3 regions of the Pseudomonas shahriarae genome follow, and region 3 is predicted to be linked to each of the others. Evidence: riboswitches for the same ligand, from Rfam matches in the RefSeq annotation. Region 3 holds a riboswitch; each other region holds the start of a gene.
What was found. Region 3 has a riboswitch for cobalamin ahead of HU773_RS14740 (CbtB domain-containing protein). Riboswitches for the same ligand answer to the same signal wherever they lie in the genome.

Region 1 (3,270 bases), 850 kb from region 3:
GCCGTCAACCCGCAACCCGGTGCACAGACCGTCGATGGCAAAGAGATCGTCGTCCGCCCGCTGGCGTTCGTTGCCGGGCCAGGCGCCACACCCGAGGTGGTCGACAACATGTACCTGATCGAACCCGAGGACAGCATCAGCGGCCCGCATATTCTCTACCGCCCATTGATCGCCGACGCACCGCTGCTGCAATTCCCCACCCGCCAGGCCTTGCTGGAGGCCATCCAGCAACCGGGGCGCCTGCAAAACGACATCCTGGCCTGGTTTCCCGACAACGCGACCCGCGACTACTACAAGGCATGGAGTTTCAAGGAGCCCTCCACCCAGACCACCAGCCTGTTTGGCGTGGGCGACGGAGAAACCGTTCCCGCTGCGCCCACACTGGCGGTGGGCGGCTATGCCGCTGCCGATGCCCTGAAGGCCAAACTGCAAACCGGGCAATTGATGAACCACCTGTACGACGCCAATGCCCAGGGCGTGATCAGCATGGCCGAACAACAATCTGTCTCCGACGCCGAAAGCCGCTGGGCAACGCTCAAGGAAGGCGGCTATCTGTTGCTCAACGCGGTACTGCCGGCCCTGCGCGGCCCCGGCGCTGCCATTGGCACGGCGCTGCAGTTCCAGGGCATTCTCAGCGACCTGCAAACGCTGGCGGACAACGCCACGCCGGACAAAGAAACGGCCATGGCGGATTTGCTGCTCAACTTTGCAATGCTGGTGACCCACTCTCGAGCACGCTCCTCACGCAGGCCGGTCGATCCCCCACCGACGCCGGAGGTGACCCAGGCAGCGCTGCGCAGTGGCAGCCACAACAGCATCATCGAGGCGCCGAATGGCGAAAAGGTCCGGCGCCTGATCGTGATGAAGGGCAACATGCAAAAGATGCAACTGATCAAAGGCAACCTGTTCAGCTTTGAAGATGAATACAAAGGCAAACCTCGGCTCAACATCAACGCTCATGGTCGCGACCTCAGCTTCAGGGAACAACTGTCCGGTAAAAGCTCGACCATCCTGTATGACGGTGCTGAGCATACCGCCGAGCAACTGCATGCCCACTTGCTCGCCAAAGGCATTGATCCCAGCCAGTTCGACAACGTTCGCTTGCTTGTCTGCTACTCCGGCAATGGCGCCGAGAACTCCTTCGCCGCCGAGTTCCAGCGGCTGATCAACAAGCCGGTAAAGGCCTTCGTGGGCACCGTGACCGTGACCCCGAGCCCCGAGCTGGTCACCGCCGAGTTCAAGACCGGCATCCAGATGCATGGGACGCAGAAAGGCCCAAAACTGGTGAGTGACACCTACGCCCAATACGACAGCGTGGACACGGTCAAGGACCGCACGGGTATTTCCCTGATCCGCAACCCGCTCGAATATGTGCTCTTCTCCTACTACCCCGTGTATTTCCCGCCCCGCACCGGCGCCACCGCGGCAAGCCGCTGAGCATCAGCACACTGGCGGCACTGCACAATCGCTGCGCCAGATTGACGAAAGGGCCTGCGAATGTTCAGATGCCGCCCTGTTTCAGGTGCCTTATGCCGCCGTGCATAGGGTGAAACGGGAAACCGGTACGCTCATTCGAGCAAGTCCGGTGCTGCCCCCGCAACGGTATTCGCGTGACCCCTTCGACACACCACTGTGGCCAGAGCGCCATGGGAAGGTGAAGGGTTCGATACGCGAGAGCCCGGAGACCGGCCTGGAATTTCTGTTTGGCATAATCCTGCGGTGGGCGGGCATGGGCCGGTATCGGTGTGTGCCCGGTGCCTTCTCCTGCGTGCTTCTGCGAAGATACTTTCGAGAAGACTATGATTTTCCAACGTTCCTCTACCTCTGGCCCGACCCTGCTCCTGGGTTGCCTGTTCAGCCCGCTGCTGCTCGCCGATGACACAGCCCTGGTGCTCAACCAGCAGATCGTCTCTGCGCCGTCGGTGGAATCCACCACCGTGGCCGATATGGCCCAGTACGGCAGCAAAGTCGAGATTGTCAGCCGCGAACAGATCGAACGCGCCGGCCCCAGCGCCGATATCACCCGGGCGATGCAGATGTTTATTCCCGGCTTTTACGTTGCGCCGAAAAACGGCCCCTTCGACTACGGCACCTATTCCCTGCTGGGCGGGCGCAATGACGACACCCTGATCCTGCTCGATGGCGTGCGCCTGAACAACCGCCTGTACGGCGGCCTGTACCTGGACACCCTGCCGGCCAACGCCGTGGAGCGCATCGAAGTGCTCAAGGGCGGCCAGAGCCTGTTGTTCGGTACCCAGGCGGTGGCGGGTGTGATCAATATCGTCACGCGCAGCCCGCAGACCCGTGACGTGTCCGGCGAAACCAACCTGGGCGTCGATACCTTTGGCGGCACCACCGGCGATGCCCGGGCCGAGCGGATTTTCACTAACGGCCTGGGCGACCTGGGCCTGCTGGCGTACGTCAGCCACAACGTGTCCGAGGGTTACCAGCCGTTTCGCAACCGTGACATGAGCAACGTCAGCGACAAGAAACGCTCCTACGAAGTCACCACCTTCGGCGCCAAGGCCATCCAGTCCCTGGGCGATGATTCGCGCCTGGAGCTGTTCTACCAGTACTCCGACGCCAACCTGGACTTCGCCGGCGCCACCAACAACCGCAAGACCACCAACGACCGCGTGCAACAGATCGCCACGGCGACCTTCGAGCAACGCCTCAATGAACGGCTGAGTTACTTCGTCAAGGGCCATATCAACGATTGGGACACGCGTTACTCGCGGGTCAACAACACCGCCGACGGTGGCACCGTGGTGCGTAACCGCGATGACTACTGGGGGTTCACCGACTGGGGCGTGCAAGCCGAAGGCAAGGCTGAGCTTGAAGGCGGCCATGTGCTGGTGTTCGGCTCCGACAACCAGTGGTTCAAGGGCCAGGACGATGTACTGATCATCGACAACAACAAGGCCGAAGCCCACGCCCTGTACAGCCAACTGCGCCCGCAGATCGACGCCCTGCCCGACTGGCACCCGAGCATCGGCCTGCGCCACGAAACCATGAGCGGCGGCGACAGTGCCACGGTCGGCATGCTCACCTCGCTCTACGACCTCAATGCCAACTGGGCCCTGCGCGGCCAGTACGGCAGCGCCTACAAGCTGCCGAATGCCGAGCAATTGTTTGTCAATGAACCCGGCGACGAGATCGGCAACCGTAACCTCAAGCCGGAAAAAAGCCGCAACGCCGAGCTGGGCCTGGACTACAAGGGCCTGCTGGCCGACCGCGAGTTCAGCGCCAGCGTGACCCTGTTCAAGCGCA
Region 2 (3,270 bases), 1.5 Mb from region 3:
GCGGTCATGGATCGGCGAGAAGAAGTGCAACTGCGCGCCCATCGCCCGCAGTAAGTCGAGGCTGGCGCCATAGGTGAAGGCAAAGGCTTCGTCACGGGCCACGGCAATCCGCACCCCGGCCAGCAACGGCTGGGCCTCGATCACCTCCGGCGCAGCGAATTCCACCGGCGGTGGCAGCGCTACCTCGCAACTGCTGGCCAGGGCGGCGGCGGCGGCATCCAGGCGCAGATCGAGGTCATTCAACTCGCTGGCCTGCACCAGGCCCAGGTGGCGGCTGGGCAGCTCGATCCCGGTTTCCCGGGACAGCGCGCCGTACCAGCGCAGGCCTTCGGTCAGGCTGCCTTCCAGCAACTGCGCATGGCGCACGGTGCCGACGCGGTTGGCCAGGACCCCGGCGAACGGCAGGTCCGCCTGGTAACGCGCCAACCCCAGCGCCAGGGCGCCAAAGGTTTGGGCCATGGCGGTGCCGTCGATCACTGCCAGCACCGGCACGCCAAAGTGGCGCGCCAGGTCGGCGCTGGACGGTGTGCCGTCGAACAGGCCCATCACGCCCTCGATCAGGATCAGGTCCGCCTCCCCCGCGGCTTCCCACAACAGGCGACGGCTTTCCTGCTCGCCGACCATCCACATGTCCAATTGATAGACCGGCGCACCACTGGCGCGCTCATGGATCATCGGGTCGAGAAAGTCCGGGCCGCACTTGAACACCCGGACCTTGCGCCCCAGGTTGCGATGCAAACGGGCCAGCGCGGCGGTAACAGTGGTCTTGCCCTGGCCTGACGCCGGCGCGGCGATCAGCACCGCTGGGCAATGGCGCGGCTGGTTCAAAGTTCGATGCCTTTCTGTGCCTTGATACCGGCCTGGAACGCGTGCTTGAGCATGCCCATTTCGGTGACGGTATCGGCCATTTCAATCAGTTCCGGTTTGGCCCCGCGGCCAGTGACCAGCACGTGCTGCATCGGTGGCCGGGCTTGCAGGTCGCTCAACACTTGGTCCAGGTCCAGATAGCCGTGCTTGAGCGCGATGTTCAGCTCATCCAGCACCACCAGGCCGATGGACGGATCCTGCAACATTTCCCGGGAGACCTTCCAGGCCGCTTCGGCGGCGGCGATATCGCGCTGGCGGTCCTGGGTCTCCCAGGTAAAGCCCTCGCCCATCACATGGAAGCGCACCTGCTCGGGGAAGCGGCGGAAGAACAGTTCTTCACCGGTGCTGTTACGGCCCTTGATGAACTGCACCACACCGCATTGCATACCGTGCCCCATGGCCCGGGCCAGCATGCCAAACGCCGAACTGCTCTTGCCTTTGCCGTTGCCGGTCAACACCAGCAGCAAACCGCATTCATTCGGTGAATTGGCAATGCGCTCGTCAATCACCGCTTTTTTGCGCAGCATGCGCGCCAGGTGGCGTTCGTCACGATCAGGGGTATCAGTCATGGCAGCTCTCCGTTGGGGCTGGACAAAAACGGCGGGCAGGAAAAGACAACTTAAATGAAGCCAAGCATCGCCCACCGTGATGCTGTTGGATGAATCAGGCCGGTCTCCGGGCTCATGAGTGGCGCCCGATTGACCAGGGCAAGCCGACGATGCGCCTTCCCATATCGCAGGCGATACAGTGGCAAAAGCAGCGTCTTGACTCATTTACCGTTGCGGGGGCAGCGCCGGGATCGTGGCCACACTGTAGAAAAGTGCGCGCACTCACCGGCTTCCCTGTTTCACTCGGTCGGCGCGTACGCCACAGAGCACCTGAAACAAGCGGCGAAGGTTAGTGGGTTGGGGGTACAGCGTCAATTAAAGCCGGCCACGTACTTGAACCATCGCCGCGCGCCATACCTCTATGACTACAGGCATTGAGGAGAAAAACATGCACAAGACCCGACTCGCCCTATTGATCATGGCCGCAGGCGCACTCGCCGCCTGTGGCGAAAGCTCAACCTTGCAGGTATCCGATGGCACCGGGCCGTCGCCCAAGCTGCCGGAACCGAATAAAACCCTGATCCCCACCGTCAACATCGCCCCGGCGATTGGCTGGCCCGCCGGGGCCAAGCCCAAGGCCGCCGCCGGCACCCAGGTTGGCGCCTTCGCCGAAGGCCTGGATCACCCGCGCTGGCTGTATGTATTGCCCAATGGCGACGTGCTGGTGGCCGAGACCAATGCGCCGCCCAAGCCGGATGACTCCAAGGGCATTCGCGGCTGGGTCATGGAAAAGGTCATGGGCCGTGCCGGTGCCGGCGTACCCAGCCCGAACCGTATCACCCTGCTACGCGATGCCAACCATGATGGCGTGGCGGAAACCCGCACGGTGTTCCTGGAAAACCTCAACTCGCCGTTTGGCATGACCCTGGTGGGCAACGACCTGTATGTGGCCGACTCGGACAAGCTGCTGCGCTTCCCCTATCAACCGGGAGAAACCGCGATCAAGGCCCAGGGCACCAAGGTCATCGACCTGCCGGGCGGTCCGCTCAACCACCACTGGACGAAAAACGTGGTGGCCAGCAAGGACGGCAACACGTTGTATGTGAGCGTAGGCTCCAACAGCAACGTCGGTGAAAACGGCCTGGAAGCCGAACAGGGGCGTGCGGCGATCTGGGAAGTCGACCGGGCCAGCGGCAAGCAGCGGATTTTTGCCTCCGGGCTGCGCAACCCCAATGGCATGGCCTGGGAGCCGCAAAGCGGCAAGCTGTGGACGGCAGTCAACGAGCGCGATGAAATCGGCAGCGACCTGGTGCCGGACTACATCACCTCGGTCAAGGATGGCGGCTTTTATGGCTGGCCGTTCAGCTATTACGGCCAGCATGTGGATGTACGGGTCACGCCGCAGGACCCGGACCTGGTGGCCAAGGCCATTGCGCCGGACTATGCCGTCGGCCCCCACACCGCGTCGCTGGGCCTGACCTTTGCCGAAGGCAACACCCTACCGGCGCAATTTGCCCAAGGCGCTTTTATCGGCCAGCACGGTTCGTGGAATCGCAAGCCGCACAGCGGGTACAAGGTGATCTTTGTGCCATTTGCGGGGGGCAAGCCCAACGGCGCGCCGGTGGATGTGCTGACCGGCTTTCTCAACAGTGATGAGAAAGCTATGGGCCGGCCGGTGGGCGTGGTGATCGACCAGCAAGGCGGGTTGCTGGTGGCGGACGATGTGGGGAATAAGGTGTGGCGGGTGTCTTCAGCCAAATAAATGATTTGCGAGCACCCCAAAACAACTGTGGGAGCGGGCTTGCCCGCGATGGCTGTGGATCAGTCAGGAATCTATCCACTGACACACCGCCAT
Region 3 (3,270 bases):
AGCAGGTGCATGGTTAAACGCTGAGCGCGGCGCGCAATTGCGCTTCAAGGCCCGCCGCATCCAGGTCCTGACCGATCAGCACCAACCGTGTGATGCGCGCTTCGTCAGCGCCCCAGGCCCGGTCGAAGTGCTTGTCGAAGCGCGTGCCCACGCCTTGGATCAACAGGCGCATCGGCTTGTTGGGGATCGCGGCGAAGCCTTTGACCCGCAGGATGCCGTGCTGCACCACCAATTGCGTCAGGGCGTCCAGCAGCAGCGCTTCATCAGCCTGTGGCAGGTCGATGGAGATGGAGTCAAACGCATCGTGATCGTGGTCATCTTCACCTTCGTGGTGATGATCGTGATGGCTATGGCGCCCGTCGATATGCTCCTCGGAGCCGGCACCCAGGCCAATCAGCACATCCAGAGGCAGGCGGCCGCTGCTGGCTTCGACGATTTTCACTGCTGGCGGCAGTTCTTCGGCGACTTCCAGGCGTACACGGGCCAGGTCTTCAGGGCTGATCAGGTCGGTTTTGTTGAGGATCACCAGGTCGGCGCTGGCCAGTTGGTCGGCGAACAACTCGTGCAGTGGCGATTCGTGGTCCAGGTTCGGGTCCAGTTTGCGCTGGGCGTCGACCTGGTCCGGGAACGCGGCAAAGGTGCCAGCGGCCACGGCCGGGCTGTCGACCACGGTGATCACTGCGTCAACCGTGCAGGCGCTGCGGATTTCCGGCCACTGGAAGGCCTGCACCAGGGGTTTGGGCAGCGCCAGGCCAGAGGTTTCGATGAGGATATGGTCGAGGTCGCCACGACGGGCCACCAGCTCGCGCATCACCGGGAAGAACTCTTCCTGTACGGTGCAGCACAGGCAGCCGTTGGCCAGTTCATACACGCGCCCGCTGGCTTCTTCTTCGGTGCAACCGATGGAGCACTGCTTGAGGATCTCGCCGTCGATACCCAGTTCGCCGAATTCGTTGACGATCACAGCAATGCGCCGACCCTGGGCGTTGTCCAGCATGTGCCGCAGCAAGGTGGTTTTGCCCGAGCCGAGAAAGCCGGTGACGATAGTGACGGGGAGTTTGGCCAGTGTTTTCATCGGATGCCCTTTGGGGCGGGCATACGGGACGACTGGCCCTGCAGCGGCGTGCAGGTGCTGGATTCGTCACCGGATCACCCCGCCCGGTTGAAATGGAAAATCGGTTGCGAGGCAGGTCTCCTGGCTTGGGGCTTGCCGGCCTTGCGGCTGGCGCTGGCTGCGCCTTCCCGCCGTATTGGCAGTGGCGTGGCAGTCAGATAAACCCTTTACAGTTGCGGGGGCAGCCGCGGCTTGGACCGCGTTCCCTTCTTAGCTTCGACCGCAGCCGAAGAACCTCGAAGGTGCAAGGCTACGCAGTGCTTGAGGGACGGTCAATTCAAAACCATGCGAAGAGCCGCGGTGCCCAGCTACAGATTGACGGCCATCCCGCGCCCATGCTCTCCTACACATCTTGTTTCGGGTGCCCTTTACAGGGTGAAACGGGAAACCGGTCAATCATGCATGCATGACCAATCCGGTGCTGCCCCCGCAACGGTAAGCGAGCGAAGCGTCACAGCCACTGTGCTTCTGGCATGGGAAGGCGATGCTTTCAGGACTCAGGAGAGCCCCCTCGCAAGCCCGGAGACCGGCCCGAAAAATCAAATAACAAACCCGCGGTGGGCGGGCGCTGTTCAGAACCCTGCGTGCCCGGCTCGCGGGGTTTTCATGCGCTCGTGTCACCCTGCCACTCGAAAGGGACGTGCCATGTCGATCATCAGCAGCACCTCACACACCGCCAGCCGCTCCGCCACCTTGAGCCAACGCCTGACCGCCGCTATCGGCGCGTCGATCCTCGGTGCGTGCCTGGTGTATTTCGCCGGGTTCTCCCATATCGAGGCCGTGCACAACGCCGCCCACGATACGCGCCACAGCGCCGCCTTCCCGTGCCATTGAGACCTGCAACCATGATCAAGCGAATTGCGCAAACCGCAGGTTTCACCGGCCTGTTGGCCGCCCTGCTGCTGACCCTGCTGCAAAGTTTCTGGGTGGCTCCGCTGATTCAGCAGGCGGAAACCTACGAAAACGCCCCGGCCACGACCGAAGTGCATGAGCATGCGCCTGGTGCTGCGGCCCACAGCCACGACGCCGAGGCCTGGGAACCGGAAGACGGCTGGCAGCGCGTGCTGTCCACCACTGGCGGTAACCTGGTGGTCGCCGTAGGTTTTGCGCTGATGCTCGCCGGCCTGTACACCCTGCGCGCCCCGACCCGCACCGCCCAGGGCCTGCTCTGGGGCCTGGCCGGTTACGCCACCTTTGTGCTGGCACCGACCCTCGGCCTGCCACCGGAACTGCCCGGCACCGCTGCGGCGGACCTGGCGCAACGGCAGATCTGGTGGATCGGCGCGGCAGCCTCCACCGCCGCCGGTATCGCGCTGATTGTGTTTGGTCGCAACTGGCTGCTGAAGATCCTCGGCGTGGCGATCCTGGCGGTGCCCCATGTGATTGGCGCGCCACAGCCCGAAGTGCACTCGATGCTCGCCCCGCAGGCCCTGGAAGCGCAGTTCAAGATCGCGTCGCAGCTGACCAATGTTGCGTTCTGGCTGGCCCTGGGCCTGATCAGCGCCTGGTTGTTCCGACGCAATCGCGACGACCAGCACTCGGCATGACAGCAGCCACCACCGCGCCGACCCTGGTGGTCGGCCTGGGTTGTCAGCGTGGCTGCAGCGTCGCGGCGCTATTGGCGCTGTTCAATGAAGCCTTGGCTGGCGCGGGAATCGACCCTCGGCACATCAGCGCACTGGCGAGTATCGACCGTAAACAGGATGAGCCAGGGTTACTGGCCCTGGCCGAACACTTGAGGTTGCCACTGCAGTTTTTCAGTGCCGAACAGCTGGCGATCCACGAAGCGCAATTGAGCCACCGCTCTGCTGTCGCGTTTGCCCATACCGGCTGCCACGGCATCGCCGAAAGCGCCGCCCTGGCCCTGGCCGAGCACTTGGCCCAGCGCCCTGCCCGCCTGTTGATCAACCGCCAGAAAAGCCCGCAAGCCACCTTTGCATTGGCGTGCGCGGGCTGAATTCCCGATAATCCGCCTCCTTGATCATGAGCGGTCTTCATCTGCAGCCCGCCTCGCCGGCTTTTTCACAGGAATCCTCCATGACCGTCTACTTCATCGGCGCAGGCCCCGGCGACCCGGAACTGATCACCGTCAAAGGCCAGCGGCTGATCCGCAGTTGCCCGGTAATTATCTACGCCGGCTCCCTGGTGCCGGCCGC

Region 1: it holds a riboswitch for cobalamin, as region 3 does, so the genes downstream of both, HU773_RS11025 (TonB-dependent receptor plug domain-containing protein) here and HU773_RS14740 (CbtB domain-containing protein) in region 3, are expected to answer to the same signal.
Region 2: it holds a riboswitch for cobalamin, as region 3 does, so the genes downstream of both, cobO (cob(I)yrinic acid a,c-diamide adenosyltransferase) here and HU773_RS14740 (CbtB domain-containing protein) in region 3, are expected to answer to the same signal.

Annotation. Positions count from the first base shown of each region.
Region 1 is NZ_CP077085.1:2,466,782-2,470,051, reverse strand. It holds gene HU773_RS11030 (hypothetical protein) at 1-1,437, shown strand, start outside; cobalamin riboswitch at 1,504-1,708, shown strand; gene HU773_RS11025 (TonB-dependent receptor plug domain-containing protein) at 1,800-3,270, shown strand, end outside.
Region 2 is NZ_CP077085.1:1,812,297-1,815,566, reverse strand. It holds gene HU773_RS08130 (cobyrinic acid a,c-diamide synthase CobB) at 1-828, opposite strand, end outside; gene cobO (cob(I)yrinic acid a,c-diamide adenosyltransferase) at 825-1,436, opposite strand; cobalamin riboswitch at 1,517-1,764, opposite strand; gene HU773_RS08120 (PQQ-dependent sugar dehydrogenase) at 1,864-3,177, shown strand.
Region 3 is NZ_CP077085.1:3,320,558-3,323,827, forward strand. It holds gene cobN (cobaltochelatase subunit CobN) at 1-11, opposite strand, end outside; gene cobW (cobalamin biosynthesis protein CobW) at 14-1,075, opposite strand; cobalamin riboswitch at 1,169-1,368, opposite strand; cobalamin riboswitch at 1,457-1,663, shown strand; gene HU773_RS14740 (CbtB domain-containing protein) at 1,760-1,948, shown strand; gene HU773_RS14745 (CbtA family protein) at 1,960-2,661, shown strand; gene HU773_RS14750 (cobalamin biosynthesis protein) at 2,658-3,071, shown strand; gene cobM (precorrin-4 C(11)-methyltransferase) at 3,152-3,270, shown strand, end outside.